Regions from separate parts of the Paenibacillus sp. FSL E2-0151 genome, predicted to be linked through region 2. Evidence: riboswitches for the same ligand, from Rfam matches in the RefSeq annotation. Region 2 holds a riboswitch; each other region holds the start of a gene.
The links. Region 2 has a riboswitch for S-adenosylmethionine ahead of metA (homoserine O-succinyltransferase). Riboswitches for the same ligand answer to the same signal wherever they lie in the genome.

Region 1: another riboswitch for S-adenosylmethionine. It lies ahead of MHI55_RS25835 (methionine ABC transporter ATP-binding protein); the one in region 2 lies ahead of metA (homoserine O-succinyltransferase).
Region 3: another riboswitch for S-adenosylmethionine. It lies ahead of mmuP (S-methylmethionine permease); the one in region 2 lies ahead of metA (homoserine O-succinyltransferase).

The regions. Positions count from the first base shown of each region.
Region 1 is NZ_CP150308.1:5,807,123-5,817,739, reverse strand. Features, by position in the region: gene MHI55_RS25870 (Cof-type HAD-IIB family hydrolase) at 314-1,063, shown strand; gene MHI55_RS25865 (DUF456 domain-containing protein) at 1,118-1,558, shown strand; gene MHI55_RS25860 (polysaccharide biosynthesis protein) at 1,620-3,248, shown strand; gene MHI55_RS25855 (DUF2515 family protein) at 3,446-4,732, opposite strand; gene MHI55_RS25850 (thioredoxin family protein) at 4,874-5,218, shown strand; gene MHI55_RS25845 (heme A synthase) at 5,766-6,704, shown strand; gene MHI55_RS25840 (Cthe_2314 family HEPN domain-containing protein) at 6,868-7,584, shown strand; SAM riboswitch class I at 7,714-7,855, shown strand; gene MHI55_RS25835 (methionine ABC transporter ATP-binding protein) at 7,982-9,016, shown strand; gene MHI55_RS25830 (methionine ABC transporter permease) at 9,017-9,676, shown strand; gene MHI55_RS25825 (MetQ/NlpA family ABC transporter substrate-binding protein) at 9,752-10,591, shown strand.
Region 2 is NZ_CP150308.1:2,073,597-2,084,213, forward strand. Features, by position in the region: gene MHI55_RS09700 (phosphodiester glycosidase family protein) at 1-811, shown strand, start outside; gene MHI55_RS09705 (MOSC domain-containing protein) at 842-1,528, shown strand; gene MHI55_RS09710 (ROK family protein) at 1,601-2,479, shown strand; gene MHI55_RS09715 (HRDC domain-containing protein) at 2,656-3,657, shown strand; gene corA (magnesium/cobalt transporter CorA) at 3,728-4,663, opposite strand; SAM riboswitch class I at 5,115-5,238, shown strand; gene metA (homoserine O-succinyltransferase) at 5,475-6,392, shown strand; gene MHI55_RS09730 (PLP-dependent transferase) at 6,417-7,604, shown strand; gene MHI55_RS09735 (aminotransferase class I/II-fold pyridoxal phosphate-dependent enzyme) at 7,601-8,773, shown strand; gene mqnC (cyclic dehypoxanthinyl futalosine synthase) at 9,015-10,151, shown strand; gene MHI55_RS09745 (aldo/keto reductase) at 10,385-10,617, shown strand, end outside.
Region 3 is NZ_CP150308.1:6,086,009-6,096,625, forward strand. Features, by position in the region: gene MHI55_RS27180 (ATP-binding protein) at 1-940, shown strand, start outside; gene MHI55_RS27185 (ABC transporter ATP-binding protein) at 1,044-1,802, shown strand; gene MHI55_RS27190 (FtsX-like permease family protein) at 1,805-4,207, shown strand; gene mmuM (homocysteine S-methyltransferase) at 4,291-5,358, opposite strand; gene mmuP (S-methylmethionine permease) at 5,336-6,748, opposite strand; SAM riboswitch class I at 6,841-6,942, opposite strand; gene MHI55_RS27205 (Ger(x)C family spore germination protein) at 7,013-8,215, opposite strand; gene MHI55_RS27210 (spore germination protein) at 8,212-9,312, opposite strand; gene MHI55_RS27215 (spore germination protein) at 9,351-10,617, opposite strand, start outside.

The DNA.
Region 1 (10,617 bases), 3.3 Mb from region 2:
TAGGTGTTATGAGGTCTAAATACACAGGTGATGTAGTGAAGGGGGCGGAATCGATCTGAAGAAGCGATAGCGTTCGCCTTTGTCTCCGAATTTCTAACCTTTAAGAAGAGAGAATCTAGAAAATTTGGAGACAACAGCGATCGGAAGACGATCCGTACACGTAACGGTTACCTCGTATAATCTCAACACACTAAAGAAAAAGGTAATTCTAAAACAAAGATACTACGACTCGAAAGGTTTTCTGCCCGCGTAGTGCCTGAATGGATATCCATGAGTTCAACTTGGAGAGAGACAACCTAGGAGGAACTACTGTATGAGTGAACTGAAATACAAATTGCTTGCATTGGATATGGATGGAACATTACTTAACGATAATCATGAAATTACACAGGAGACGGCCAAGTGGATTCAAATTGCCATTCGTCGGGGTGTACATGTGTGCCTTTCCACAGGAAGAGCCGTATTCCACGCGATGCCTTATGCGGTCCAACTTGGACTGGAGACACCGATGGTTACTGTTAACGGTAGTGAAGTCTGGAAAGCACCGCATGATCTGCATATGCGTCATCTGATGGACCCGGCATTGATTCGCAAAATGCAGGAGATTGGTGAGAAATATAACAGCTGGTACTGGGCATACTCCGTGGAAGAACTATTCAATCGTGACCGCTGGACGGACAATATTGAAGGTCTGGAATGGTTGAAATTCGGCTTCAATACGGAAGTGGATGAAGTGCGTCACCAGATCATGATGGAACTGCAACAAATGGGCGGTCTGCAAATGACCAACTCCTCACCCGTTAATATTGAGATCAACCCTGCCGGCGTATCCAAAGCCAGTGGTGTAGCCGAAGTCTGCAAGTTGCTGGGCATCGAGATGTCCGAAGTTGTTGCTGTCGGAGACAGTTTGAATGATCTGGCTGTCATTGAGGCCGTGGGTCTTGGTGTGGCTATGGGCAATGCGCAAGAGCAGGTGAAGGAAGCAGCTGATCTGATCGTAGCGAGTAACAATGAAGACGGCATCGTCGAAGTGATCCGTGAACATATTTTGAAGGGGGAGTAACCTTTGCTCGCAACCGTTGCCTGGATTTTAATTGTACTGCTGTTTGCAGTGGGGATGGCTGGAACGGTATATCCTATACTGCCTGGTGCTGTAGCGATTTTCTTCGCGTTTCTGGTCTACGGCTGGTTCTTCAGCTTTGATCCGTTTGGTGTGTGGTTCTGGATCATTCAGATTCTGATTGTTGTTGTGTTGTTTGTGGCTGATTATGTCGTCAGCGCATGGGGTGTGAAGAAGTTCGGTGGCTCCAAGTTATCGACCACGCTGAGTACCATTGGTGTTATCATTGGTCCATTTGTCATTCCGGCATTCGGACTGGTGCTGGGACCATTTATCGGTGCATTTATCGGGGAACTGATCGGAGGGTCTTCACCTTCCAAAGCGTCGAAAGTTGGATTTGGTTCCGTCGTGGGGCTATTTACGAGTACTGTGATGAAAATTATTTTGCAGATCGTCATGATTGTTCTCTTTATTATCTGGGTGGTAAGATTCGCCTAAACGTTCAGGATTAGCTTCAACGGGATGCACGTCCGGTGTGGAGGAAAGAAGGGGAATTCGTTTGTCTAAGAAAGAAACATTCATTAGGGGTACGCTCATTTTGGCGGCCGCTGCGCTTATCGCAAGAGTACTCGGATTGGTTCAACGGGTGCCGCTGGAGCATATCCTCGGCGATATCGGTAACGCATCGTTTACCATCTCCAATACGGTATATTTAATGCTGTTAACTGTAGCAACGGCGGGCATACCGAGTACACTTAGTAAGATGGTATCGGAACGTTATGCGCTCGGACGCGCGAGTGAAGCCCAACAGATCTACCGTGCAGCCCTGATCTTTGCCGCTGTGGCTGGGGTAGTCATGTCTGCTTTGTTGTGGTTCGCGGCACCTTATTATGCTACGTATGTGTCCAAAGTACCGGAGTCAGTCAGCGCCATTCGCGCCTTGGCTCCAGCGTTACTACTTTTCCCGGCTATTGCGATGATGCGTGGATATTTCCAGGGACGTGGCAACATGACAGCAGGCGGTATTTCACAGATCGTGGAACAGTTCGCCCGTGTAGGTACAGCCATTATCGTGGCTTATGTCATGCTGCAATGGAATTATGATGACCAGACGATTGCTGCGGGTGCTTCATTTGGTGGGGTATTAGGAAGTGTGGGTGCCTTCGGTGTCATGCTGTACTTCACCTTGAAGCTACGTCGTAGCGACCGTGCGGCCCAATTGAATTACGAGCGTGCAGAGCAGTTGCCAATGCGAGGTATCTACAGTGATATCTTCAAGCTGTCTATTCCAATTGTGCTGTCTTCACTTGCGGTTCCAGCCATTAACTTCATCGATTCATCCCTTGTGGTGCCACTGCTTAGTGGCCAGATCGGACTCGAAGAAGCGACAGGTGTACTTGCGATCCTGGGTGCGAAAGCCCAAAGTATTGCGGGTATTCCTCCGATTCTGGCTATCGCTTTGAGTCAATCGTTGGTGCCTGTCATATCGGCAGCATTTGCCCGCAAGGATGAAGCGCATCTGAAAAGTCAGGTTACACTTGCCTTGCGCATTTCGATTCTGACTGGTATGCCGATTGTCATTGCACTTTGTGCGGCAGCGTATTCGGTCAACGGATTGCTGTTTACCAATCTGGATGGAACGCCGATCATTGCCTTGTTAACATTCGGTACCATTTTCCAGATTACGATGATGACCACCAACTCTATTTTACTAGGGGTAGGGAAACCGCGGATTACGATGATCAGTGTCGCAGCAGGTGTTGTGATCAAATTGATCGCAAGTCTTATTCTGGCGCCGATCTTTGGCATTTACGGCATCATTATAGCAACGGCCCTTTGTTTCCTAGTTATCACATACCTGAATCTGAGGGTCCTTCGCAAAATCGTTGATTTCTCCATCATGGGAGATCGTTGGAAAGGGTTTATCATTACGGTCTTGCTTGCAGCAGGTGTAGGATTTGCAACGAACTGGATTGGCAATACGATCTTTGGACTGTTCCTGCCAGCGCGTGTATCCTTCTTGCTTACCTGCCTTGTGGTTGGTGTGCTTGTTGTGGTGGTGTATCTGGTTCTCATGGTTGTGCTGCGTGTACTGCGCAAGGACGAGCTGGGCAGTTACCCTCGCATTCTGCAAAAAATTCTTCGTCCACTTATGCGTCTTCAACGTGGAGCTGGGCAAAGAGGTTAAACATGCAAGGAGCATCATCCATGCTCCAATATTTTGTGAAAATAGGATACAAGCTCTGTCTGCTGTTAAGCGGACAGGGCTTTTTGTTTAGCTAAGGAGCTGAGCGACTGAACTCGACATTAGCCCAGCAAGCGAGGATTAGCGGTACATCGGATATCACATCATCCGTCTTTGCCTGCTCTATATAGTCTTCAGCATTAGTGTGTGATGGCTTTAGCATCATGAGCCAGTGCTGTTTTCAGCATGCCATACCGGTGTTCGTGACTCATCTCAAACAGCCATGGCCGACGCGGTGCCGTCAGATAACCGAGACAATCCCGAGTCTGAAGCCAGTCATGTCTGGTAATCGGTTCATAAGGCGTGTCCCCCCATACGGAGAGCAGTTCCGGACTATATAATCGTTGCCCTTCTGGAAGCCATTCTTCATCCATTAGCTCCTGAGCATAAAGTGTATGTTCCCCTGCCTCGTCTTCACGATTGGTAAACAGCCCAGGCCAATATTCAGCGCGCGAGCCACGATGGGGAACCAAGCGTGCGAACTCCAACACTTGTGTGTGTACTTGCTCCACGCCAAACAACAGAGCATATAGCCCTTTGCCAAACATGATTCGCTCATCCAGTTTGCCAAAATGTTCAATGACGCGTCCTGCGAGTCCTGCTCCCCGTCCAAGAGGAAAGACGATATGATTCAGACCGGCCAGATTATGCAGATGGAATGCGGGTTTGGAAAGTACTTCTTTTTGAAAATAAGGATGCTGCACCACCCGGCTCTCGATATAGTTCTGCTCATTAATAATTAATGCCACACTTAGCAGTGAACTGCATCGTTCTAGCCAAAAGCGTTCCCAAAACGGCGTCATAAACGCCGATACGTGAAAGTGCGACAAGAGATGGAAACAGCTACGTCCGATCCGGCGACTGTTCATATACAGCAGAAGCTGGGGATATGCATCCTGGAAAATGAGTGCATTGCACCGCTCCAGCAGCCGATACATATGCTCGCGATCACTTTGATTCTGTAGATTATGCATTAAGTCACTCTGAAGATCTGTCATGTGATATCCGCCGTTGCGAGAGACCATATGGGCGAGCAGTGCCCAATGCAGTTCGGGATATTGCTCATAACATTCCAGATAAGCTGCCGTGCGAGTGATATTACTCCGATTGTGCTCTTGAGTCAGTGTCTTAATCTCTTCCAGAATGATGCAATCTTCTTCGCAGACGAGTGCGCTTTGAACCTGGTCCGTGCGTGCAAAAGATTTGTTGCTGGCAGGTAACAAACGCTCCACCTCAGACTGTAAGGCAGCTGCCGTATCTGTATCCCACTCGATGTCACGCAAAGGGTGACGAAGCTGTGCAGAAGCTTGCCATGCAGCCTGTTTGCCACGCCAGATTTCCCGGGCAGCACCCGGAATGGAACGGACCATCTGCAGGAGGGACCCGTGATGTTGTTCGCTGGAAGAATCGGTTCTGGTGGAAGTCATGATGTGACATCCTTTCATGATGTTCTGGGTTTATTTTCACAGACCATGTGGTTATTCTAAGTATGCGCTGATTATTTGACTTCCACTCGCCAATTTGCTTCACTTAGGGTAAGACAAGGTACAGAAAGGGAGATGAACCGAATGGAACAAATCACTTCCAAACCGGCTTTTGATGTAGCCATCCAATCCCCACGTTTGACGATTGCCGTATTCAAGGCAGACTGGTGTGGTGACTGCAAATACATCGATCCGTTTATGCCTGAGGTTGAAGAGAAATATGCACGTGAACTGACCTTAATTGAGGTCGACGTGGATCAGGTTGGAACCGTTAGTGAAGAGCAGAATATTCTTGGCATTCCGAGCTTTGTGGCGTACACGGATGGCCGCGAACTCGTACGGTATGTGAACAAGCTGCGCAAGTCGAGAGAAGAGATTGAGCAGTTCCTGGATCGCGCAGTTGAGGTGTACAACACAATCCATAAATGATGTTATATAAGTTCAACTTATGAATATTTACACAGACACACAGACACTCCGATGACAGAATAGCCTTTTGATCGCTGTTATCCCCAGATTTCTTTGATCCCTTTTAAAAAGGGGAAATCCGGGGATAAAGGCGAAGCATATGCTTCCGATGCAGCTTTCTTTCAGAAAGCTTTTAGCTCCGCTTCAGGCTATTTCTGTCCTCTCCGTTATTGTGTAAATGTTTCATTGAACTTATATAAAAGTATGACAGGTTCATGTTGTAAAAGGGTATACTAGATGAAACGCCATTTCTCTTGAAATAGGGAAATGGCGTTTGTGTGTTCAGGATTCTGTTTAAGACACAATTGAACTGGCATATCCCTCAATTACATAACTCCAATGACCTGCGGGTCATTATTTCACCAGACGTTAACATTTTGTCACAAAGCGCGACGTCAATGAACATTTTATCCGGTATAATGAATTTAGTTGTGAAATAAGTGTCAAAGTACCGAAACAAGCGGAGAATATTCTTCGCCATCTTAAACCAACAGCGGGTGAGAAAAAATTGAAACACTTAACTTTGTTTAAATGGTTAACCGTATTAACCTGTCTTGTCATGTTTCTGGCCACTTTTGGTGGAGGCATCGTAACCAAAACGGAATCAGGCCTTGGCTGCGGAACAGAATGGCCTTTATGTAACGGAAAACTCGTTCCCGCACATACTGTGGCTTCACTCATTGAATATTCCCATCGCGCTGTAAGTGCACTGGCTGGACTGTTGTCCATTGCCTCGTTTGTTGCTTTTCTGCGGTTTGGCAAGTCACGCCGTGACCTGCAATTGTTTTCTTTCTTAACTCTGGTATTTGTTATCGTCCAGGGAATCATGGGGGCTTTTGCCGTTGTCTTCTCCCAATCTTCAGCAGTCATGGCACTGCATTTTGGCTTTGCATTGATTGCTTTTGCCAGTTCTCTAATGATGGCGCTGGGCATAAGGCAGGAGGCCAAAGATGGCGGATTAGAGCGCCTGAATAAATACCCTCGGGTTAGTAAAAAATTCAGAAATCTGGTCTGGTTCTCCACCATTTACACATATCTCGTGGTATACACAGGTGCATTTGTGAGTCACACGGATTCTGCCGGCGGATGTTCTGGATTTCCGCTTTGTAACGGTCAGATTATTCCTGAGCTTTCGGGTGGGGTAGCGGTTGCTTTTGCTCACCGTGCAGCAGCTGCGTCGCTCGTGATTGTTATCGCAATCCTGGGTCACTTCGCTTACCGTAATCATCCGGACAACAAGGAAATGCGTACTCTGGGTGTGGTATCCGTTGTTCTTATTCTGATGCAAGTAGTCATTGGTATTTTCATGATGGTGACAATGAACCGTCCGGAAGTATACATGTTCGTAGCTCTTGCTCATATGCTGGATATCGCCATATTGTTCGGAGTCTTAACGTATATGAGTTTCCTGGTGTACAAGCTGCATCGCCCGGCTAATCGTTTTTAAATATGAAAGTCCACCATCCAGTGATGTACATCATTGGACAGGTGGACTTTGTTTGATGTCAGAGGGATCAGGGCAACCTATGGCAAGCAGCAATTACACGGAATGAATGATGTTACGTTTACGGTGATGAATTCTTGTTGATTTGGAAAAGAGGAGGTTAGATATGCTGCGAACGTTGTTGGGGGAAAAGCCACGTATAAACGAAGGTAAATTGAAGGCAGCGATGGACGCAATGGCGCATACGCTTGAGCTATTTCAACGACAAATGCATGTGGACCATGATCCCACGCATGACTATCGGAAACTGTATGTGTGGACTCAGGGACTCATCTCCTCACTGGATGAACTGGAGCAAAGTTGTTTCGCTGCTGCTCATTTTCGCAGAAAGGTCGTTGCAGGCTCAACGGATGATATGACGGCGACTGAAAAAGCCGAGTATGCACGTTATGTGTATTTCTACAAAGATGGCTTTATCCGCTGCTTTGCCATTCTGGATAAAGTCGGCACAGTATTAAATGAAATATTCCAGCTGAATACTTCCAATACCAAAGCGCATTTTTCTTATTTTACTGTGTTAAGGCAGTTCGACTATGCGAGGGAACATCATGATCTTGCGTTGCAATTAATACAGATCAAGGACTCTTATCGTGAGCCGATGAGCAAGCTGCGCAAGCGACGTAATATGGAAATTCACTACATGAACTCAGAAATGCACGATGACCTGTGGCAGTTACACCAGACCTTGCAAGGTAAAGTGAAATTGGAGGATCTGAATCAGCATGTGCAGGAAATGCGTCAGGGCGTCGATATGGTCTGTGAAACGTTAACAGCCTCTTATAGTTATATCAATAAAATATGGAAAAGGAATAATTCCCTTTGACAAATCGGAATACTTGGAATATACTGAGTTTCAATCGAATGTTACACGGATATAATTGATATTTCAAAAGTTACGTTCACATTATAAAGCATAAACTACATGAACTTATAAAATCCTACAACAACATATTTCTTATCGAGAGCGGCGGAGGGACAGGCCCGATGAAGCCCGGCAACCGATTTGTAATGACATGATACATGTATCATTCGTTATAGATGTTAGGTGCTAATTCCTACAAAATGGTGCAAGACACGATTTTGGCAGATGAGAAGGTATATTCTTTCACGTGAAGAGCCCTCTTTGTATCTGCAAAGGGCTCTTTTTTTGTACTTTAAGGGGAGTTTTCCTTTAGATCGGGTAAAGATACATGTAGGTGGTTGGAAAGGGGCAAGTGCGATTGATTGAATTAAAAGGTTTAACGAAAACGTACGGCAAAGGGGCAAAATCTACAACAGCGTTATCCGAGCTGAATTTGAGCATCCAAAAGGGTGAAATCTACGGTGTGATTGGCCATTCCGGAGCTGGAAAAAGCACATTGATTCGCTGCATTAATTTGCTGGAACGGCCTACGGAGGGTGAGGTATGGGTCGACGGAATCAACCTTACTGAACTAAGCAAAACTGAATTGCAGCAACAGAGACGCAAGATCGGGATGATTTTTCAACACTTTAATCTGTTATCTTCGGCAACGGTATATGACAATGTAGCTTTTCCACTAAAGCTTGTGAATACACCCAAGGAAGCCATTGATCGCAAAGTGAAGGAAATGCTTGCACTGGTTGGTCTGGAGCACCACAGCAGCAAATATCCGGCTCAATTATCGGGTGGCCAGAAACAACGTGTAGGGATTGCGAGAGCACTTGCAAGTGACCCAAATGTTCTTCTCTGTGATGAGGCTACTTCGGCACTTGATCCGCAGACGACAAATTCAATCCTGAAGTTATTGCTCGACATTAATGAAAAGTACAACCTTACGATTGTGCTGATCACACATGAGATGCATGTCATTCAGAACATCTGTGACAAGGTGGCTGTCATTCATCAGGGCGGCATTGTGGAACAAGGACCTGTAACAGACGTGTTCCTGAAGCCGCAGCATGCGATTACGCGGGACTTCATGATGCGTGACCATGAAGCTGGACTTGCTCTGGAAGAGACCGCTCTGGCAAATGCAGGCGTTGAATTGCAGGCAGGTGCTGCTTCCAAACTTGTGAAGATATCCTTTCTGGGTAACAAAACGTATGAAGCGATTTTGTCTAGAACGGTACGTAAGACAGGAGTGGATTTTGCCATCCTGCAAGGTACAATCTCTACGATCAAACAAGTTCCTTATGGGCAGCTGACCGTTCGGTTCGAGGGTGATTCAAATGCGATTGATCGGACGATATCAGAATTGACCGCAGAGGGACTTGATGTGGAGGTGCTTCGTTAGATGGATTTTTCAACAGTTCGCTGGGAAGAGGTTGGTAAAGCCTCCATTGAGACACTGCAAATTTTGGGTGTATCAGGCTTGTTCACCGTAATTTTTGGTTTACCGCTCGGAGTGCTGCTGTTCATGACAGCCCGATCTGCTTCGATCAAGTCACGGACGGTGTACATTATATTGTCCTTGATTGTGAATATTTTGCGCTCAGTCCCATTTATCATATTGATTGTTGCTCTTATACCGTTCACTCGTTCACTCGTCGGTACTGCTACAGGTGTGTTAGGTGTTATACCACCTTTAGTTATTTCAGCAGCTCCTTACTTTGCTCGATTGGTGGAGACGACGTTGCGAGAAGTTGATCGGGGTGTCATTGAAGCGGCACAGTCAATGGGTGCATCGACCGGACAAATTGTAAGACGGGTATTACTGCCTGAAGCGTTACCTGGTTTGGTTGCTGGTATTACCATTACCATCGTTACGCTTGTCTCTTACACGGCGATGGCGGGCATGGTTGGTGGTGGAGGTCTAGGAACGCTGGCAATCAACTATGGGTATTATCGTTATCAAAATGAAATCATGATTATATCCGTAGTATCGATGATCATTCTTGTGCAAATTCTCCAGATGGCTGGAGATCGCTTGGTTACATTTTTCACCAGGAAATAACACATAGATAACATGATGGTTATGCAATAATGCAGATGCCACATGACAAAAATGATTAGAGAAGGGGTTTTACACATGAAAAAATGGTCTTTTGCTCTACTTAGTCTTATGTTGATTGCGGTTCTCGCAGCTTGCGGAAACAACAAGGACGCCGATAGCGGCGCAGACAATTCAGCAGGTGCACCTCGTACAGTTGAATTGAAAGTTGGAGCTTCACCTACACCACATGCAGAGATTCTGGAAAGCATCAAGCCTGAACTGGAAGCACAAGGTATCCGTCTGCAAGTCGTTACATTCAACGACTATGTACAACCCAATCAGCAGCTTGCTGATAAAAAATTGGATGCGAACTTTTTCCAGCACCAGCCTTATCTGGACACAGAGAATAAAGAACGTGGATTCAACCTCGTTTCTGTAACACCTGTTCATGTTGAACCTTTTGGTGGATACTCCAAAAAGATTAAGTCTTTGGATGAATTGGCAGACGGCGCAAAAGTAGCAATTCCAAATGACCCATCCAATGGTGGACGTGCACTGTTGTTGCTCGCGAAGGAAGGTATTATTACGCTGAAAGACAACACAAATATCTCATCTACGATTCAAGACATCACAGCCAATCCGAAGAACCTGGATATCATTGAGCTGGATGCAGCCATGATGCCTCGTCAATTGGATGAAGCGGATCTGGTATTCATCAACGCTAACTATGCGCTCGAAGCGAACCTGAATCCGGCGAATGATGCTTTGCTGATCGAAGATCTGCAAGGTAACCCATACGCAAACATCCTCGTTTCCCGTGAGGACAACAAGGATGCAGATGCAATCCAAAAACTGGCTGCTGCTTTGCACTCCGAAGAAGTGAAAACATTCATCAAAGAACGTTATAAAGGTGCAGTTGAACCTGCAACTGAATAATTCACGATATGTATGATATGATGTGA
Region 2 (10,617 bases):
ATTTTTTGAAGCATATAACGGAGCACCAGATCCATACGGTATGTTAATAGCAAATGGTAAGGTCATACATATTGGAAGATACGGAACATCCATCGGATTTAAGGAAGACGGCTCGGCGATCATGGATTCACTTCAAGTGAGTTTGACAGGTAAAGTAATGGATACAAAAGGTAAATCACGGAGTTGGTATGCCACCTTTATTAATCGAACACCTTCAGCGAACGCAAGCATTACGATGCTATATACGCCTGAACGAGGTGCCACAGTCGGATTCAAAGGTGGCACTGCGGTTGTCATGGAGAAAGGTATCGTGACCAAAAAAGTGCCCAATACAAATGTAGCGATTCCTAAGAATGGCTCGGTACTGGTTTTCACAGGTAATCAGAAGTCTTCTTCGGATCGTTTCACCGTTGGTTCGACCGTAGAAATGAATTATAAGTATACGAACGCAGCAGGCAAAGAGATCCCTTGGCAAGATGTAGTGACTGCTGTTGGGGCAGGACCCCGTCTGGTGAAAGACGGCAAGGTAGCTGTCAATCCGACGAGCGAAGGTTTCAAGGATTCCAAGATTCTTAATGCTTCCGGAGCCAGAAGTGGTATTGCGATCATGGCAGACGGTTCTGTTATGCTGGCTACCGTTTCCGGAGCAACAATCAAGGAGTGGGCAGCGGTGATGCAGAAGCTTGGTGCCAAACAGGCCATGAATCTGGATGGCGGTGCTTCCTCGGGTATGTATGCCGGGGGCAAAATGCTGACTTCTCCAGGTCGGCTCTTGAGTAATACACTCGTATTTGGCGGCTCTGTGCGTTAAAAGAAAGTGATTATGGGAGGTATGACGCAAATGACACTCACATCTGATCGAAAGCCAGGGGAGGGCAATACAGCTGTTCTGGCCATTAATGTAGGACTGCCGCGGCCGCTCCCTGGGCAGAAGCGTGAAGTGCTGAGCGGCATTGTGAAACATCCTGTATCCGACGCGGTTTTCCTGTCATTCACTGGAATGACAGGGGACGCGCAGGCGGATCTGGTGCATCATGGCGGCCCTGACAAAGCCGTTTGTGTATACGATTACAGTCGTTATCCGGCGCTGGAACAACTGATGGATCGCAAGCTGGATTGGGGAGCTTGTGGAGAAAATCTGACGGTTGAAGGCTGTGCCGAAGAAGACGTACGGATTGGTGATGTGTACGAGTTGGGCGAAGCCACAGTGCAGGTCAGTCAGCCCAGACAACCTTGCTTCAAGCTGGGTGCGAGGTATGACTATAAGGAGCTGCCTGTTTATTTTCAGGAGAGTGGATATACCGGCTTTTACTTTCGTGTACTGCAAGAAGGTGAGATAAGGCCTTCATCGATATTTCGACGGATCAGCACCGATCCAGCCTCAATGACGGTTCTTGAAGCCAATCGAATCATGAATCAGGGGAAAGAAAATGTCGAAGGTATTCAGGCGTTGCTGGCCATTCCTGCGCTGTCAGACAGCTGGAGGCAAACGTTAATGAAACGATTGTCCAAGCTGGAGAACAAGTAGCAGGGTAATTATCGTGTCATCAAGTAAAGCAATTCGAATTCCTTTTTAAACTAACTTGGGAGTGTGACTAACATGACGATCTTAGGCGCAATTGAAGCAGGCGGAACCAAATTTGTATGTGGTATTGGCACAGAAAACGGAGAAGTTCTGGAACGCGTAAGTTTTCCAACAACAACACCGGAAGAGACCATGGCTCAAGTGATTTCATTTTTTGAAGGCAAAGGCATTGAAGCTCTGGGTGTAGGTTCATTCGGTCCGATTGATCCGATTGAAGGAAGCCCAACATATGGCTATATCACAACAACACCTAAACCACATTGGGGACAGTATAACGTGATTGGCAAGCTCAAGGAGCATTTTGATGTGCCGATGACATTTGATACGGATGTGAATGGTGCGGCACTTGGAGAAGCAACCTGGGGCGCTGCACAAGGTCTTGAGAGCTGTCTGTATATCACTGTGGGTACAGGTATTGGTGCAGGTGCTGTGGTTGGCGGTAAAATGGTCCATGGATTGTCACATCCAGAGATGGGACATATCATTGTACGCAGACATCCGGAGGATACATACGAGGGTTTCTGTCCGTATCATGGTGACTGCCTCGAAGGCCTTGCAGCAGGACCGGCCATTAACAAACGTTGGGAGCAACCGGCTTATGAACTGCCTGCAGATCATAAGGCTTGGGAGATCGAAGCACATTACCTGGCACACGCCCTGATGAACTATGTTCTGATTCTCTCTCCGCAGAAAATTGTCATGGGGGGCGGAGTAATGAAGCAGGAGCACCTGTTCCCGATGGTTCGTAGCAAACTGCAGGAGTTGCTGGCTGGATACGTTCAGCATCCGGCACTTCAATCCGACATTGACCAGTATGTTGTTTCACCAGGACTTGGCGACAATGCAGGGCTGTGTGGTTCGCTGGCGCTTGCCAAGTTGGCATTGAATAAGTAGGTCATTAAGGGATTGACGAATTTTACCATTGTGGTATGATATGGGCAACAGCATAGTACGGTTAATGAGGAAGCACCTCTCTTGCATGGATTTTGCAGGAGGGGTGTTTTTTTGTGCTGCCTATAGGTAGTATCTCTAACTCGTATAAGCTGAATATTCAAAGGGAGGGAACGAAAATGGAAGTCATTTTCATGAACAGATTGTCCAGAATGTCAGATCAGAATGCAGAGTATGCACAGTTATGGATTGGGGAAGAGGAAGATAGTTGGCAGCTGGGATGGAGTCGCTACGAGGAAGGAGAGCGTGAGGACAGCATCTGGTATGAAGGGACTTCTTGGGAGGAGCTGCTTCATATTTACCGTCATCAGCTTGCCATACAGATGAGTGAGGGGTACCGACCGCAGTTGCAGGGGTTATTTCATGAGAATGATGATCTGAAGTCACGCAGTTATGGTGGACAGCGGCTCCATTGTTACAGTGAGTTATACGGCAATGAACAATTATATACGGATCTGTGCACATGGCGCAGGAAGAGAGCTGTGTCTGACCGGAAGGCACCGTATTTTATTGCAACGAATCGTCTGCTGCGTTTGATCAGTGCCTTTGTTCCGCAATCGCTGGATGAACTGATGCAACTTCCGGGCGTAGGAGAGAGCAAAGCAACTGAGTATGGTGCGGAATGGATGGAGATTACAACCGGACTGGAGCGTTCAACGACATTCCCGCTGGACTGGGTATACACGGCGCTGAAGGAAGAAGAGTATGAGAGTTGGTTATACAAGCAGAGAGAGCAGAAGTACAAGCAGGAACTTGATAAGTTCACCACGCGTAAGCAGGTGCTTGAAGGCATGAAGGAAGGGCATACGTTAGAGGAGATTGTTAATCGATCTGGATTATCCCGACGCGAGTTGGTTGAGCTGTTAGAGGCACTGGATCACGAAGGTTATGACACCGATTGTCTTCTTGATGTGGAGCTGGCAGTGATGCCAGAGAACGAACAAGAGGCCGTATGGAGTGCGTATGAGGAGCTGGGAGATACGTTCCTGAAGCCAGTATTACATAAGGTGTATGGAGGAGAGAAACCCGATGGAGGAAGTCTGGAGCAGGTCTATGAAAGACTGCGCATGATTCGAATCCGCTTCCGTCGGCACGCAGAGACAGAGAAGAATGTTGGTTAATAATCAGAAATGAAAAAAGACGAGGCGTTTCTCCCGGAGGAGCGCTTCGTCTTTGTTATTTCATACGAGTTCATACCCAGTCTTTCTTGCGGAAAATGAAGAACATGCTCAGGCCCAGGGTAACCATTAGGCCAATCACAACAAAATAGCTGTATTTCCAGTTAAGCTCTGGCATGTTCGTAAAGTTCATGCCGTATATACCGGTAATGACCGTCAGCGGCATGAAGACCGTGGTAATGGCGGTAAATACACGCATGATCTCATTCGCCCGGTTCGCAATACTGGATTGGTAGGCTTCTCGCAAGTTGCCCATCAGGTCGCGATAAGTCTCAAAGGTTTCAGATATTTTTACAGCATTCTCATAGATGTCACTGAAATACTTTTGCAGTTGATCATCGATGAGACGCAGATCTTTTTTATTCAAGGTGTTAATGACCTCTTTCTGAGGTCCGAGCACTTTTTTCAGCCACAAAATCTCACTGCGCAGCCCGATAATTTCACTCAAATGTGACTTTTTGGTATGCATCAGAATGTCTTCCTCAAGCTTCTCGATTCGTGCTTCAATTCGGTCACCTACGGTGAAATAATTATCAACAATCAAGTCAACCAGTAAATACAGCAGACGATCCGGTGTACTGATTTCCTGTTCCCACAGGATCGGTTTCAGTGTGCGCAATTCGCTGATCTTGTGCTTGGTAACACTAATAATGAAATGTCTGCCAAGGAATAAGTTGACCGCACGTAGAAATATCTCTTCATCATCGAAACGGATGCTATTAATCACAATAAAATAATGGTTCTCATAAATTTCAATCTTCGGACGTTGTTCTTCGTCACTAAGACAGTCTTCTACAGCCAGATCATGCATCAAGAACAGCGGCTGAAGTACCGCCAAATCGTCTACGTCTGCATCAATCCAGTAAAATCCTTCCGCTGGTGGAGTCAGCGCCTGCTGAATGTCGTCCACCGGAATAAATACACCGTTGTTTACCAACCGGATTTTCATCGTTAATCTACTCCTTCTGCACCCGCCAACTTGGCGGATATTATCATTATGGGCGCAAAAAGAACAAATCAGCCGGTCGGCAGCGGAGCCTGGAGATCAGGGCTGCGTTCACTATATAATCAAACGGAAGTCACGTCCCGCTGCCGGCATGCTGATGTCAGTTCTCTATGCAGTTTGTCGGAATTCGGCTGCCAGTCAGGCCTCGGGTCGCCATCCATTTAATATGTCACCTCTCACATAAGGGTTTATAACACCTTGTTTAGTATACCGCTGGTACAAGGTGCTTTCAAGCGCAAAAATGTGTCTATTTCGCGCCCTGAGGCAGTGTATGACAATGGATGATGAACGGTTCCGATCTGGGAAGCAGACATCGAACTGCAACTTGACGTGAGGGCATTAATGTAATAAAGTAGACGGTGAACCATATTCAATTACAATCTAATACAGCGAAATCTTATCAAGAGTAGGTGGAGGGACTGGCCCGATGAAACCCGGCAACCGGCGGTATACCGCACGGTGCTAATTCTTGCAGCGACTAAGTGTCAAGTGGCACTGTTGTAACTGAGAGATGAGAGAGGCGCATATCTATTTTACATATGACCTTTCTCGAAATCCGAGTAAGGTCTTTGTCATATGCCCCGACTTCTCAGCAGTGATTTTCGCTAAGGAACTTGAGGTTGTTTGTAATGTTGGATGAAAGAGCAATTCAATGTTTTTACAAGCTCAAGGCAGTCTATAACTGTATTGATGTGAAGACATCAAGCCAGGGGTGGCTGCATCTATCTATGCACAAGGAGGAGTTAGACTTACTATGCCAATCAAAATACCCGATACGCTACCAGCAAAAGAAGTACTTGAAGGAGAGAATATCTTCGTCATGGATGAAACTTCTGCATATCAGCAGGATATTCGTCCACTCCGTATCGCTATATTAAACCTGATGCCCACAAAGGAAACGACCGAAACACAATTGCTTCGTCTGGTGGGAAACACACCTATTCAGGTGGATGTCGTTCTCGTACATCCCAAATCCCATACGTCGAAGAATACGTCTCAGGAGTATTTGGATCTGTTCTATAAAACCTTTGATGAGATTGAGCACCGTCGTTTCGATGGAATGATTATTACGGGCGCCCCTGTGGAACAGATGGATTTCGAAGACGTGAACTATTGGAATGAAATCCAGGAGATCTTCGAATGGACTAAAACCAATGTGACTTCAACCCTCCACATATGTTGGGCTTCCCAGGCAGGTTTATACCATCATTTTGACGTACCCAAGGTTGCACTTGATGAAAAGTGTTTTGGCGTTTTCCCACATACCATCAACAAACCACATGTTCCGTTGTTGCGTGGATTCGATGAAGTATTCAACGTTCCACATTCCCGTCATACGGAAGTGAGACGCGAAGATATTGAAAAGAATGAGAATTTAGAGATTTTGGCTGAATCCGAGGAAGCGGGGATCTTCCTGGTTGCTACCAGAGACGGCAAACAGATTTTTGCCACAGGACATGCCGAGTATGACCCGTTCTCATTAAAGTGGGAGTATGACCGGGATACAGCTAAAGGGTTGGATATCGCATTGCCTAGACATTATTATCCGAATGACGATCCTTCCCGTGTGCCACCAGCTACTTGGCGCGCTCATGCCAACTTATTATTCTCTAACTGGCTCAATTACTATGTGTATCAAGAAACACCTTACGATATTGGCCCGCAAATCTAATCGAGATTACAGGAGGATGCAGCAATGGAAGACAACAACAAGTTGAAAATCGAAAGCCGCTTAGCACAAATTGGGTCCATCAATGAACCGGTTACAGGCGCCATTAACTTTCCGATCTATCAATCCACTGCGTTTCGCCACCCGAAGCTTGGACAAAGCACGGGGTTTGATTATATTCGTACGACCAACCCAACTCGCAAAGTGTTGGAAGAGGCGGCCGCAGCGCTGGAGTCCGGTGATGCAGGATTTGCCTGTAGTTCAGGTATGGCCGCGCTACAAACCATCTTTGCCATGTTCGGTCAAGGGGATCATCTGATTGTATCGCTGGATCTATACGGCGGAACCTATCGTCTGCTTGAACGCATCTTGTCCCGTTTCGGTGTAACCGCAAGTTATGTGGATACAAATGACATTGCAGCACTGGAAAATGTTCGTCAGCCGAATACCAAAGCTGTATTTATTGAGACACCAACCAATCCGTTGATGATGATCACCGATGTGGAAGCTGTCGCTTCCTGGGCGAAAAGTTACAACCTGTTGACCATTGTTGACAACACGTTGCTGACTCCATTTTTCCAACGTCCGATTGAACTGGGTGCCGATATCATCATTCATAGCGCTACCAAATATCTGGGCGGACACAATGATGTGTTGGCCGGATTAATTATAACCAAGGGTGAGGCATTATCTGCAGAGATGGCGTTCCTGCATAATTCCATTGGAGCGGTATTATCTCCAAGTGACTCCTACCAGTTGATGAAAGGTATGAAAACCTTGGCTCTTCGCATGGAGCGTCATGAGTACAATGCACTTACCATTGCCAAATACTTGCTTGAGCACCCAGCGGTGGTTGAAGTGTATCATCCAGGCCTATCCGATCATCCGGGGTATGAGGTACAGAATAAACAATCCACGGGTAACACCGGTATCTTCTCTTTCAAAGTGAAGGATGCACGTTATGTTGAACCATTACTTCGTCATATCAAACTCATTGCTTTTGCCGAAAGTCTCGGTGGAGTGGAATCTCTCATGACTTATCCGGCGGTACAAACTCATGCGGATATACCTCTTGAAATTCGTGAAGCCGTAGGTGTGGATGACCGTCTGCTCCGGTTCTCCGTAGGCATTGAACATGCAGATGATCTGATTGCAGATCTCGGCAATGCTCTGACAGCTGCACAACAGGAAGTGGAAGGAGGCGTGCACTCATGAGTGAGTCCAACAACAAGCCCAATTCCGAGTTGAAATTTGATACCAAATTGCTCCATTTTGGCGATGAGATTGACAAAACGACTGGAGCCTCCAGTGTACCGATCTACCAAGCATCAACATTCCATCATTTTGATATCTTCAATCCGCCTCAACATGATTACAGTCGTTCGGGTAATCCGACACGTCAGGCTCTGGAAGATTACATCACATTGCTGGAGGGCGGCGCACGAGGCTTTGCCTATTCTTCGGGGATGGCTGCGATCTCAAGCGTGTTCATGATGTTCTCTGCAGGGGATCACATGATTGTAACGGAAGACGTATATGGAGGTACGTATCGTTTGCTTACTTCCATATTAAGCCGTATGCAGATCGAGACAACCTTTGTAGACATGACCAATATAGATGAAGTAAAAGCGGCACTCAAGCCAAACACCAAGGCAGTTTATATGGAAACACCGTCCAACCCTACACTGCGAATTACGGATATCGCTGCCGTAACTGACTGGTCGAAGGAACATGACCTCATCACGATTCTGGATAACACCTTTATGACACCGTACTATCAGCGTCCAATTGAGCTTGGTGTGGACATCGTCGTACATAGTGCTACGAAGTTTCTCGGAGGTCACAGTGATGTACTGGCAGGGTTAGCGGTTGCTCGCACGGAATCACTTGGCGTACAACTGAAACAGTTGCAAAATGGACTTGGAACTGTACTCGGGGCACAAGAATCCTGGCTTCTGATGCGCGGGATGAAAACCTTGGGGGCTCGCATGGCTCATAGTGAACGGAGCACAGCCAAACTGGCGGCATGGCTTAATGAGCGCAGTGATATTACCGCTGTGTTTTATCCTGGACTTGAGGATCATCCGGGCCGTGAGGCACATGAGCGCCAGTCCACAGGATATGGAGCTGTCGTTTCTTTTGACGTCGGTTCAGGTGATCGTGCAAAAGCAGTTCTTAACCGGGTGAAGCTCCCCATTGTTGCTGTAAGCTTGGGAGCTGTGGAGAGTATTCTGTCCTACCCAGCGATGATGTCTCATGCGGCAATGCCGGCTGAGGTTCGCCGTGACCGTGGCATTACAGATGGGTTGCTGCGCTTCTCTGTAGGTCTGGAAGATATCGAAGATCTCATTGTAGATTTGGAACAAGCACTTCAGGAATCCTAACAAAAGTGGATGCCCGAATACGCCGATGCGTATCACTTAATCTCGAACTAATTCTTTTCCATATGTAAAAATTTTTACTTATTTTTAAAGCACCTGTACATAAGGTGCTTTTTTTCACATGTAACCTGTGTTACGATATGTGGAGTACAGAAATACGATGTTGCCACCAGAACTTGCTTCTCTTGAGCAAGTTGGGACGGATCGTTATATAATTTCTCTTCATGAGGGAGGCTTTTTTACGATGAGTACGGTAGACCGTATCTTAGATAAAGCCCTTCGGGGCGAACGTTTGGACTTGGAAGACACGATTCAGTTATTTGAATCCAATGAAGTGGACAAAATCGGGGCAGCTGCTAATGTCATTATGAAACGCATGCACCCTGAACCATACAGAACATTTGTAATTGGGCGTAACGTCAACTACACAAACGTGTGTGATGTGTACTGCCGTTTTTGTGCTTTCTACCGCAGACCTGGTTCGGATGAAGGTTATGTGCTTCCGGACGAAGTGATTTTCCAGAAGATTCAGGAAACGGAAGATGTGAATGGTACCGAGATTTTGATGCAAGGTGGAACGAATCCAAACTTGCCTTTCAGCTATTATACAGACCTGTTGAAAGCCATCAAAGAGCGTTTCCCAAACATCACGATGCACTCTTTCTCCCCAGCGGAGATTATGAAAATGGTTGAAGTATCCGATGGCCTTACATTGGAAGAAGTTGTTCGTGCCATTCACGAAGCTGGACTGGATTCCTTGCCTGGCGGCGGTGCTGAAATTCTGGATGACCGCACACGTCGGAAGATCAGTCGCTTGAAAGGTTCATGGCGTGATTGGATGGACGTTATGCAAACTGCACACCGCATCGGTATGAACACCACGGCAACGATGGTTATCGGACTTGGTGAATCGATGGAAGAGCGTGCATTACACTTGCTCCGTGTACGTGAAGCTCAGGACGAATGTATTGCGAACAAGTATGACTCCGAAGGTTTCCTGGCATTCATTCCTTGGACCTTCCAGCCAGACAATACCAACCTTAAGCTGGAGCGTCAGACTCCGGAAGAGTACTTGAAGACTGTAGCCATCAGCCGACTGGTGCTGGATAATATCAAGAACATTCAATCCTCTTGGGTAACGATGGGTCCTGAGATCGGTAAGAAGTCGCTTGAATTTGGTTGTAATGACTTCGGTAGCACGATGATCGAAGAGAACGTTGTATCTGCTGCTGGTGCAACTTACAAAGTTAACATTGAATCCATTCTCCGTTTGATTCGGGAGTCCGGTTATATCCCGGCACAACGTAACACCCGATATGACATCGTGCGTATGTTTGACGAAGAGAATGCCGTGCATGAAGATTTCGTAATGCAGAACTAATTCTAATTAATTCAATACTACTCTTTATAAACTTTGATCGTTAGATAAGTATTTATGAAGCCAATCCCGCTGACTACTCCGTTTGGAGAGACGGCGGGCTTTTTGATTTCTTTCTGCGGTTCGAGGTCATCAAACAGTACATGTTACGCAATTGGCGATATTTTATATTGAAATTGAACTGTTACAATGAAGGGGAACTTGTGTAGACAGACACGCTGGAAGGGGTTAAACCGATGAAGAGAAGAATACTTGGCAAGACGAAACTGGACGTACCTGTATTGAGTTTTGGAGCATCCTCACTCGGTTCTGTATTTCGTGACATTGACCGGGACGAAGGGATTCGCACTGTACATGCAGCCGTAGATGCGGGGATGAATTACATAGACGTTTCGCCTTACTACGGGCTGACAAAAGCGGAGACAGTGTTGGGTGAAGCCATCGTTAGCTTGCCGCGAAATTCATATAT
Region 3 (10,617 bases), 3.1 Mb from region 2:
TATATTGATTAGCGCACTCCTGCTCCTGTCACTGATTCTGAGCTTATTTCTATTCTGGATGAAACGAAAACTGGACAAACACCTGCTCTCTCCCATCCATCAATTGAAGCAACATGCGGAATCCATGCTTAAAGGCAATTATGAAGAAAAAATCCAGTACAACCGGAACGATGAATTGCTCGAAGTATATGCCATGTTTGATCTAATGCGCACGGAGATTAAACATATGAGCGAGCAGCGTATTCAGCAGGAACAAGCACAAAAAGAACTCATCACCAATATATCTCATGACATTAAAACACCAATTACCACGATAAAAGCATACATAGAAGCTATTGAGGAAGGACTATGCAACGATCAGGAGACGCTGATGGAATATATGGGAGTGATGCGAACCCATACGGATAAAACAGCCCGCCTTGTGGAGGATCTGCTAGTTCATGCACTTCAGGAATTGGGGCAAATTTCGGTGGAAACCCGTGAGTTGTACAGTGGGCCTATACTGGAGACGATGTTGAAACCTATTGAACATGTTGTCCTAACAAAGGGGCTTATCTATAAAGGACCCAACTACATCCCCAATGTGTTAATCGCTATCGACCCCACTCGAATTGAACAGGTGATCTCCAATCTTGCCGCCAATGCCCTCAAGCATACAGCTCCAGGAGACACGATACGTATAGATATGGAACTGGAATCTGAGCATTTGAATGTGACGATTGCCGATTCGGGTCAGGGAATACGTGTACAGGACATGCCGTTTGTTTTTCAGCGTTACTTCAGAGGCCAGGCGAGTCATGCAGAACAACGTGTTCAGGAAGGTACAGGGCTGGGCCTTTCTATCTGCCAAAGCATTATTGAAGCACATGGAGGCCATATTTCCTTTACTAGTAAAGAAGGACAAGGTACAACCTTCCGGTTCTATCTGCCGATCTGCTGAGCCCACACTCAACAGCTGTAATACTTTATTCATAATTTGATAAGGCTTCCTCAACATCCCTCCTCTAGAATAAATCCTATATTGCACTCGGGAGTGATTCGAATTGTCCAAAAAGGTGATTATCCGTGCACAGAATCTGTGCAAAACGTACAACAGCGGAAGTGAACAACATCATGCCATCCTTAATGTTGATCTTGATATCTATGAAGGGGAATTCACGGTCATCATGGGTAACTCTGGCTCTGGCAAATCAACCCTCTTATATCTGCTAAGCGGACTGGATCAGATTACAGCAGGTGAGGTCTATTTTCGCGACCAGCGGATTGACGCTTACAGTGAACGTCAAATGTCCGATTTCCGCACCCGCCGGATCGGTTATATCTATCAAAGTATCAATCTGGTCCCAGACCTTTCCATCAAAGAGAACATTGCTTTACCGGGATATATTGCAGGAAACAAAAAGAAGGACATCCTATCCCGCGCTGCTGAGCTGATGAATGCCATGGATATTGATGGACAGCGTAACCGCCTCCCATCCCAAACTTCCGGAGGACAGCAGCAACGAGCTGCGATTGCACGGGCTTTGATCAATTCGCCGGATATCATTTTTGCGGATGAACCGACCGGAAGCTTAAATATGGAACATGGCACAGCCGTTCTCGATATCCTTACAGATATTCATCGAAAAGGACAGTCTGTTGTTATGGTGACGCATGATATCAAGGCCGCCTGTCGGGCAGATCGCCTGATCTATATTCAAGACGGCAAGATTGGCGGAATCCTTGAGTTTGACACCTATGACGAACATCAAATTCAGGATCGTGAAGCGATTATCTTCGCTTTGGTTACGGGGAAGGAATAACGATGGCAGTCATATTTAAACTTAGCTTGTCGTATCTGAGTAGGAACAAAATACAAAATGCGTTGATTGCGCTGCTCCTGCTTCTCTCGACACTTCTTGTATCTACAGCTACTGTCATTCTGGCGAACACCGGCAATCAGTTTTATGAAATGCATACCCGAACCCATGGATCTCATCAGATCCTGACGTTTGAAAAAGGAATGAATGACCCTGACGCTGTGCACAACTGGTGGGCTTCTCAGGATGGAGTTCAGGTGTCCCCTTTGCTAACGTATCGTACATTTTCAGGCATCATTTTGAATGAAACTCACATCCCTAACATCTACCTGTACATGTTTAATACGCCTCCGCCGCCTTGGGGTGTGGATGAACTAATTTTCTCAAGCGGGACGCCCGACACAGTTCCCGAACAAGGCTCCGTCTGGATTCCAACGTCCATGGCGAATGCTTATCATATCTCGGTAGGTGATACCATTGGCTTCAAAACCGGCTCAAGCACACTTGAATTGAATGTATCGGGCATTGTCATCGATGTACCATACGGGGCACCCTTCTCCAATACAGCACGGGTCTGGATGAATCCTGCCGATTATCAACATGATCTCGCTACACTTGCTGGCAACGAGAATCGTATGATGGGCATCCATTTTAACGATTACAGCATGAATTCGGTGTATTGGGAACGGTACAATCGTGAGACAGGTATTCCGTTTCTGGAATCCAAAATGGAGTTCGAGGCCATTGCCTCTTTTTATCTGATCATCAATCAGGTTATTGGATTCATCATGATATTCATGGGTGTTGTCATGCTCTCTATCGCCCTGATGACCATCGGATTTACGATTGCGGATGCCATCCTGGCCAATTACAGAACGATAGGAATCCTCAAATCACTAGGTCTGACTTCCCGAAAAACGATAGGCACCTATGTTATTCAATATGCATTGATATCCATCGTAGCCATTATCCCTGGACTTGCACTCAGTATATGGATATCCAAATGGATCATTAATATTTCTGTATCCTCTCTTCGAGTGGGGAATCAGAACATTCCAGTTCAAGGATTGGATGCGGCCATACTGGCCGGCGTACTACTATTTACTCTAGTGATTCTGTTCACTGTGTTACATGCCAAAAAGGCACGCAGCATACAGCCCGTGCAGGCTATTCGTTATGGTATGTCGGAGACAGATCACAGCCGGATGGCTGGCAAAATGAATTCGCCATTGGCGCACTGGATCGGGTTCACACGACTGCCTGTGACCGCCGTGCTTGGATTCCGACATGTGTTCAAAAACACCAAAAGCTCTGTTCTAACAATCCTGCTGACTACCATGGCTTCCTCCGTACTAGTTTTGGGGTATGTTCTGCTGACCAGTATAAACGGAATTGAACAGACCGCAGCTAAATGGGGGTATGACAATGCCAATATCGCAGCAGTCGTAGTGAACAAAAGTAACTTCCCCAAGGCTGAACTAAAGCACGTGTTAGCGCAGGATTCGAGGATCAGCAATGTAGGCTGGCAAGGGAACACAACGGGTGTAATTAGCCCGGAGTCTTTGGCAGCAGTAGAGGGCCAATCCATCAGTCTCAACTTGAGTGTACTGGACGGGAGTTATCAGGAACTTGGATTCGAAACGTTAAAAGGGGTTAACCCACAACATGCGAATGAAATTGCCATTGGTGTAAGTGTAGCCAAAACATCAAATAAAGATCTCGGTGATCTTATCGATATCTTTATTGAAGGAGAAAAGCGTACATTCCTCATCACAGGCATCTATCAGGCGTTCGCCAACATGTCTGTTTCAGGCAGAATCACCATTGATGCCATGAGAAGTGTGAACCCGGATTATAGTGAATTTGATGTTATCTTCATCAATGTGAACGATATGGCACAAGCGGGTAAGGTTGCCTCTGAATTAAATGAGCAATTTAAAGATTTTGCTTCGGTAGTCACTCAGAAGACTTTGCTTGATTCGGTTTACGCGGAAGCCGCTAACATCCTGATCTATCCGATGAGCCTGATCGGATTGCTGTTTATCATTGTGACGTTCATCATTATTTTCAGTACCTGTAGAATCAATATCCGTAAAGAAAGCAGAACGTACGGGATATACAAATCGCTGGGATTGACATCTCGTCAAATCCGGTTGTCGCTCACCATGGGAATGTTCATACTGTCCTCCGTGGGAGCCATACTGGGTATTTTCGTCGGCGTATACCTGCTGCCTCTTCTACTCGAAATGGTCCTTTCCGGTTATGGTATCGTACAGCTTCCACTGATCCTGCATTGGGGTGGAATGGTACTGTTCACCTGTCTAAGCATCATTGCAGCCAGTCTTGGCTCGTGGTTCTCTTCGAGAATCATTCGGGAAGCATCGCCACGTATACTGGTTATCGAATAATGTAATCAGAATGCCTTAACACAATAAAACAAGCCCTTCCATACCTCTATAGGATGTGGAAGGGCTTGTTATCATGATATGAACTAATTCCGCCATTTCTTCGCAAGTGCACCAATCTGATGTGGCGTTGTTCGGCAACAGCCGCCAATAATTTGCGCGCCCGCAGCAACCCACTGCTCCGAAGCATCACTCATACTGCCACAGGTACCCTGTCCGCTCCACGTCTTCGTTGCTGCATCATATACTTCTCCCGAATTCGGATACACAATAACAGGTTTGTCGCTGGCACTGCTGAGAATACCCACTGCTTCCGTCACCACTTCCATCGGAGCGCAGTTCAGGCCAATTGCAGCAATCTGCGGCTCGGAGCCAAACGTCTGTGCACATACCTCAAGCGGTGTGCCCTCGCTGATGCTTGTCCCGTCTTTTAAAGAAAAGGATAACCAGGCATACGCATGAGGAAACTCCTTCAGTAAATCAACCAGCACTTGTGCTTCCTGCAACGAAGGAATTGTCTCAAACGCCAAAATGTCAGCACCCGCTTCAATCAGCGCCGCCATACGCGGACGGTGAAATGCGGCCAGCGTCTCATCCGACACGCCGTAATGTCCCACATACTCTGAACCATCCGCCAGATAGGCGCCGTACGGACCAACGGACCCGGCAATAATTGGACGTGGACGAAAACTGTCTCCTTCGCGATCTACTGTACGATCTGTTATATGCTCCTCATTCTCTACGTTCTCGGAACGTACCGAAGGAGCTTCTACAAGCTGACCTGTCGAGCTTTCTCTCCCTACTAAACTACTCTGCACTTCTGCCCACACGACATCTCTCGCCTGTACAGCCAGTTCCACCGTCTTGCGGATCAGCTCCAGTGCTGACTGTTCATCGATCCCTCTCTTGCGGAAACCATCCACCGTCGCCTGATAACTGGATGTAATCGCACAGTCGGCTCCTGCTCGAAAATAATCTGCATGGACCTGAACAATAACATCCGGATTCTCAAGCAACACACGAGCAGACCATAGTGGATCATCGAGATCACATCCATGCTGTTCGAGTTCCGTTGCCAACGCTCCATCCAGAATCATGACCGGATGTTCACGAAGGATCTGTTCTATGGGGTTATTCTGTTGTGCTTGCGTCATGTACTTGTCCTCTTTTCTTATTCACACGTTCTGTCAGATAATAAGCAGCGTAACATACTGCGATAAACGGAACCCCACAATACAGCGCAATTCGCTGTGTCGGGTCAAAGGCAATACCTATGCATGAAGCCAGGCATAATATAAATGAAACAATTGGTACCACCGGATACAGTGGTGTGCGGTAGACCAGATCTTTGACCGCATGTCCTTCCCGGATATATTGTCTGCGGAACATGTATTGGGAGGCACTGATACTCATCCATACTGCAACGACAGCCAGACCTGAAATGGAAACCAGTGTAATATACACGGTACCTGGCGCAATGATGCTGGACAGCAAGGCCAGCGCACCACCCACCATACTAATCAGAAGTGCATTCAGCGGTACTCCGCTTTTGGTCAATTTGGCAAACCACGGAGAGATCGTTCTTTTGTCAGCCAGAGACCAGAGCATACGTGAAGATGCATACAGGCCTGAATTGGCAGCAGAGAGAATCGCCGTCAGAATAACAAAGTTCATAATGTCTGCTGCATAGGGTACACCCACCCGCTCCATTACCGCTACAAACGGACTTTCCAGTACACTGGCATCCGACATGGGCAGCAAGGCCGACAAGATAATAATCGTTCCGATGAAGAAAATAACCAAACGCCACAGCGTTGTATGAATAGCCTTTGGTATCGTCTTTTCCGGGTTCTCCGTCTCACCGGCGGCAATGCCGATTAACTCGGTGCCTGAGAAGGCAAAGTTTACAGCAAGCATGGTCATCAATATCGCTGTAGCCCCATGAGGGAACCACCCGGATGCGGTAATATTCGATAGAAATGGAGCCGGTTCAGAATCCGCCATGGGAATGAACCCAAACATGGCTGCGCCACCGATAATAATGAAGATTACGATAGTCACTACTTTTACAGATGAGAACCAGAACTCGGATTCCGCAAAAAATTTCACCGTTAGAGCGTTAAACAGAAAGATCATCAGTGCAAAAACCGCGCTCCATATCCATACGTTTACCGATGGGAACCAGCGCTGCATAAGCAATCCGGCGGCTGTGAATTCGGAGCCAAGCGCAACAGTCCAGGTTAACCAGTATAACCAAGCCACCGTGTAACCTGTTGCCGGTCCGATATATTTGGCTGCATAACTATGAAATGCTCCCGTCTCTGGCATATGAACAGACAGTTCACCAAGACAGAGCATCACCAGATACACAACGATGGCTCCAATCAGATAGGACAGAATGGTTCCCAGTGGTCCCGCCTGCTGAATGGTGTAACCTGAGCTGAGGAATAATCCCGTTCCAATGACTCCTCCGAGAGAGAGCATGACCACATGCCGTGCCTGCATTTTCCGCTGAAAATGCCCTTTGTCGTTGTTGTTCTCCATACCTGCTGCTCCCCTACTTCTTCATCCAGAAAAAACAAAAAAGACCCACTCTGCCTAAAGAGTGCGCCGTTACTGACAAATAAAAACAAACGCTCCTATCTATCAGGCTTTCACCCGCTGGAATTAGCACAGTATCCTTCAGATCTGTTGCTGAGGTTTCTAAGGGCCAGTCCCTCCACCTCTCTGGATAAGAAAATGATTTTTTACTAATATAGCGATCTATCATGAATGTGTCAACATTTAAATAATATATGGCACACCTCGTTATTCGGTGGAAGACCCCGGATTCGTGATGGTGGTCTTTACCTCATACGTGATCGGCACGGTGCTAAAAATTTTATCCCAATCGTCTTTGACTTTTTTCCATGTTTTAGGTTCTTTGATACGTAAGCTATCCCGAAAATCCGCAACATCTACTTTATAGGTATGCTGCAGTTTGTATAACAACTGTCGAATCTGTTGTTTGGCAAGTTCAGCAAATTCTTTTTCCAATTCACTGAGATACGCACCTTTTTCCTCTTCCTCGGGAGCACGCCAATCCTCCATCAACCAGCCTTCGGATTCAGTTTTCACATGGAATGAAATATCATCGCCAACCACTTTTGGAATTATTGTTGTTTTTTTCTTCTTCATTTCATATACAACAGTGAACCCCTCTTTATTGTATGTCTTCAAGATACCTCCTTTTTCTTTAGGTCTGAGCCAAGATAGCCCTTCTAGATCCGTTTGGCTGAGTTCCCCGATGAATTTTGTTGTTTTCCCATCAAAGATACTGGCACCGGAGAACTTGTCCTCTCCATTGAAGTTCAGTACATTCTGGAGCAAAAAGCTGGAACCGGATTGCATTTGTGCATCTAATTTGGAGAGTAGAACGGGGTCCAGGATTTTATTGGACAAGTATGAATTACCGGTAATACCTGTAAGATAAAATGCTGGAATCCGGGAAGGATCATCTGAAGTCAGTACATCAACAGCGCGATGATGGCTAATCAACACCAGACAGTTAGGACGAATATCGTTATCCCGAAGTACAAAATCCAGCAGCTGGTCCAGACCATACTTTTTGGCGATATCCTTGGACACAACGATAACCTTCAGATGATGTCCGATGAGCGGATGATCTCGTCTCAGTGCAAACTGACGAAAGATTTGCAGCAAGGAATCTCCGGTAAGCTGTTCATTGGAATAGGACGTTTTACCAGAAGCAGGCGAACCGGATTGTTGGCTCTTCTGACTGCTGGAATTACCCGGAGCAATCTGTACCGTGGCTGTCACATTGTTCTGCTTGGAATACCCTCCTCCCTGATTGGCGATGTTCTCCTCAAATTCCGTCTCTTTGCCGATATCGATCCCGAGACCAACGTAGACACTTAGATCCTCTATCTCTCGACTGCTCCAACATCCGGATATCGTTAAGAGAATGCATAATACAGTGGCTAAGCGTAACAACATGCGGAATGTAATCATGCATGCTTGCCTCCTTTTTTGCGAATCAGACTTAACAACAGTAGTACCAGAGGTAAAATGCCAAACAAAAATACGGACACATTGCCTAGCATATCTCCTAGTACGAAGGTATCATCCACTGTTTTGGGTATCATTGCTGTCAGATAAATGAACGGCAGCAGGCCGTACATGATGCCTTTGATTTTTTTGGAACGAAACAAATCACGAATACCCACCGAAGCGCAGTAATGTGTAATTGCTGTAGTCGAAAAGATTTGCATAATCCAGATGACCAGCAATAAGGATTCAAAACGCTCGAATATCAGACCCTGGATTTCGAAGCTTCTTACCAAATCCAGCGTTGGCCAGGTTCGAGTTTTGATGCCATCGAGCGATAAACTGCCTATAACCATCACCACCGTGATCAAGTAGATAATAGTGGATATGAGTATCCCCCAGGTCATCGCTTTATTGCTCTTCTTCGGATTTTTCATATAGGCAGTCATGATTAACATCACCTCATAGCCCGTATAAGATAATAGTGAAGGCTTCAACCCTTGGAAAACGGGCATAATCCCATCACCGAGGACGGGTCTCAGATTGCCAATCTCGAATAGCTGATTACTAAGCAAAATTTCAATCACAAATATAATAATCGTAATCGGAAGGATGATCTCAAACACACGTACGATAACGCCAAGCCCGCCTGAAATCATATATACACCGATCCACATGAAGACCATCACAATCGCCCAGGTGGGGGTGCGTTCGAGCAGATACATCCCAGTCACTTCAGCCATAACTCTGATTTCGAATGCGGCAATAACTATGAAATACATAATCATAGACAATCCCAGTATGTAAGCAATCCAGCTGCCCGTAATCTCACGGGTGAACTGGAAGACGGTTTTCTCCGGAAATCTGCGACACAGGGTAACCAGAATTATTCCCACACCTATGATAATGAATCCAGATAGGATAATGGAAATCCAGACATCCGGTGTTCCGACAGCTTTGCTGGTCGTTCGAGGTAGTGTCAATATCCCGGCACCAAGCATGTAATTGACAATAATTACAACGGCCTGTGTCGTGGTTAGCTTTCCTTGGGAGCCATTCACTTAGTTCACCTCCAGACCTTCAGTAGATGGAATTCCATTTATTTTTTCCGATCATCATCGATCGGATTAGTCATTTTGGGACGCATTCTCATCATATTTAGCGGTGCACGGATAACAAAATCCTTCCATTCATTCATGTGATAGGGAACGGCTGGTGCAACATAAGGTACGCCAAAGCTTGAGAGTCGTGCCAGATGTGTACACACAAGCAGAAAGAACATAACCACGCCAAACAATCCGAGTACGGCTGCGCTGAACATAGCGGCAAATCGTAGAATCCTTAGCGTTAATCCCGCACTATAGACCGGAATCGTAAAGGAAGAGATGGCTGTTACCGCAACGACAATGACCAGAAATTGGCTTATTATTCCCGCTTGCACGGCTGCTTGGCCAATAATCAGACCTCCTACGATACCCATCGCTGGCGCAATCGGTTTGGGCAAGCGTATCCCGGCCTCCCTCAAGATTTCAATTGAAAGCTCCATGATGAGTACCTCAATAATTGAGGGGAATGGCACTCCGGTACGCGTTTCAATAATCGTCAATACCAGCTTGGTTGGAATAAGACCCGGATGGAACGAGATAAACGAGATATAGAGCGCAGGAGCAAGCAATGCCAGCATCGCGGCCATAAAACGCAGCACTCGCAAAAATGTTCCAGGAATCCAGCGTTCATAATAGTCCTCTGGAGACTGAAGCAACATGCTAAAGGTCACCGGTACAATTAATACAAATGGCGTTCCATCCAACAAAATTGCCACTCGGCCTTCCAGAAGGGCACCCATCACTCGGTCAGGTCTTTCCGTATTCAGTACCTGCTGAAAAGGACTCAGCGTATTATCTTCGATGAGTTGTTCCACATAACCTGATTCGAGCATTGAATCCATATCCATCTCTTCGATTCGCTTGCATACTTCTGCAACGAGATTTGGATCGGCAATATCCTGAATATAGGCTATCGCCAAATCTTTTTTGATCCGTGAACCCACTTCATACTTCTTAATAAACAGGCTCTGATCACTTCCATAACGACGTAAAATGCCTGTATTATCGCTTAATTGCTCTGTAAAACCAATACGAGGCCCACGAAGCAGTCCCTCTGACAAGGGTTCATTCATACCTCTTGTTTTGATCTTATGAGCTCCAATTAATAAAGCACCTGGCAAACCATCAACCAGCAGTGCATTTTTCCCAAACAACACACCAACTGCGAGTTCTTGGAGGGACTTCGTCTCCTCAACCAGACTGACAGGAAGTAATTGATCTTGCAGATATGCCGACAGTAAGTGTGCGTTGTCTGGATGA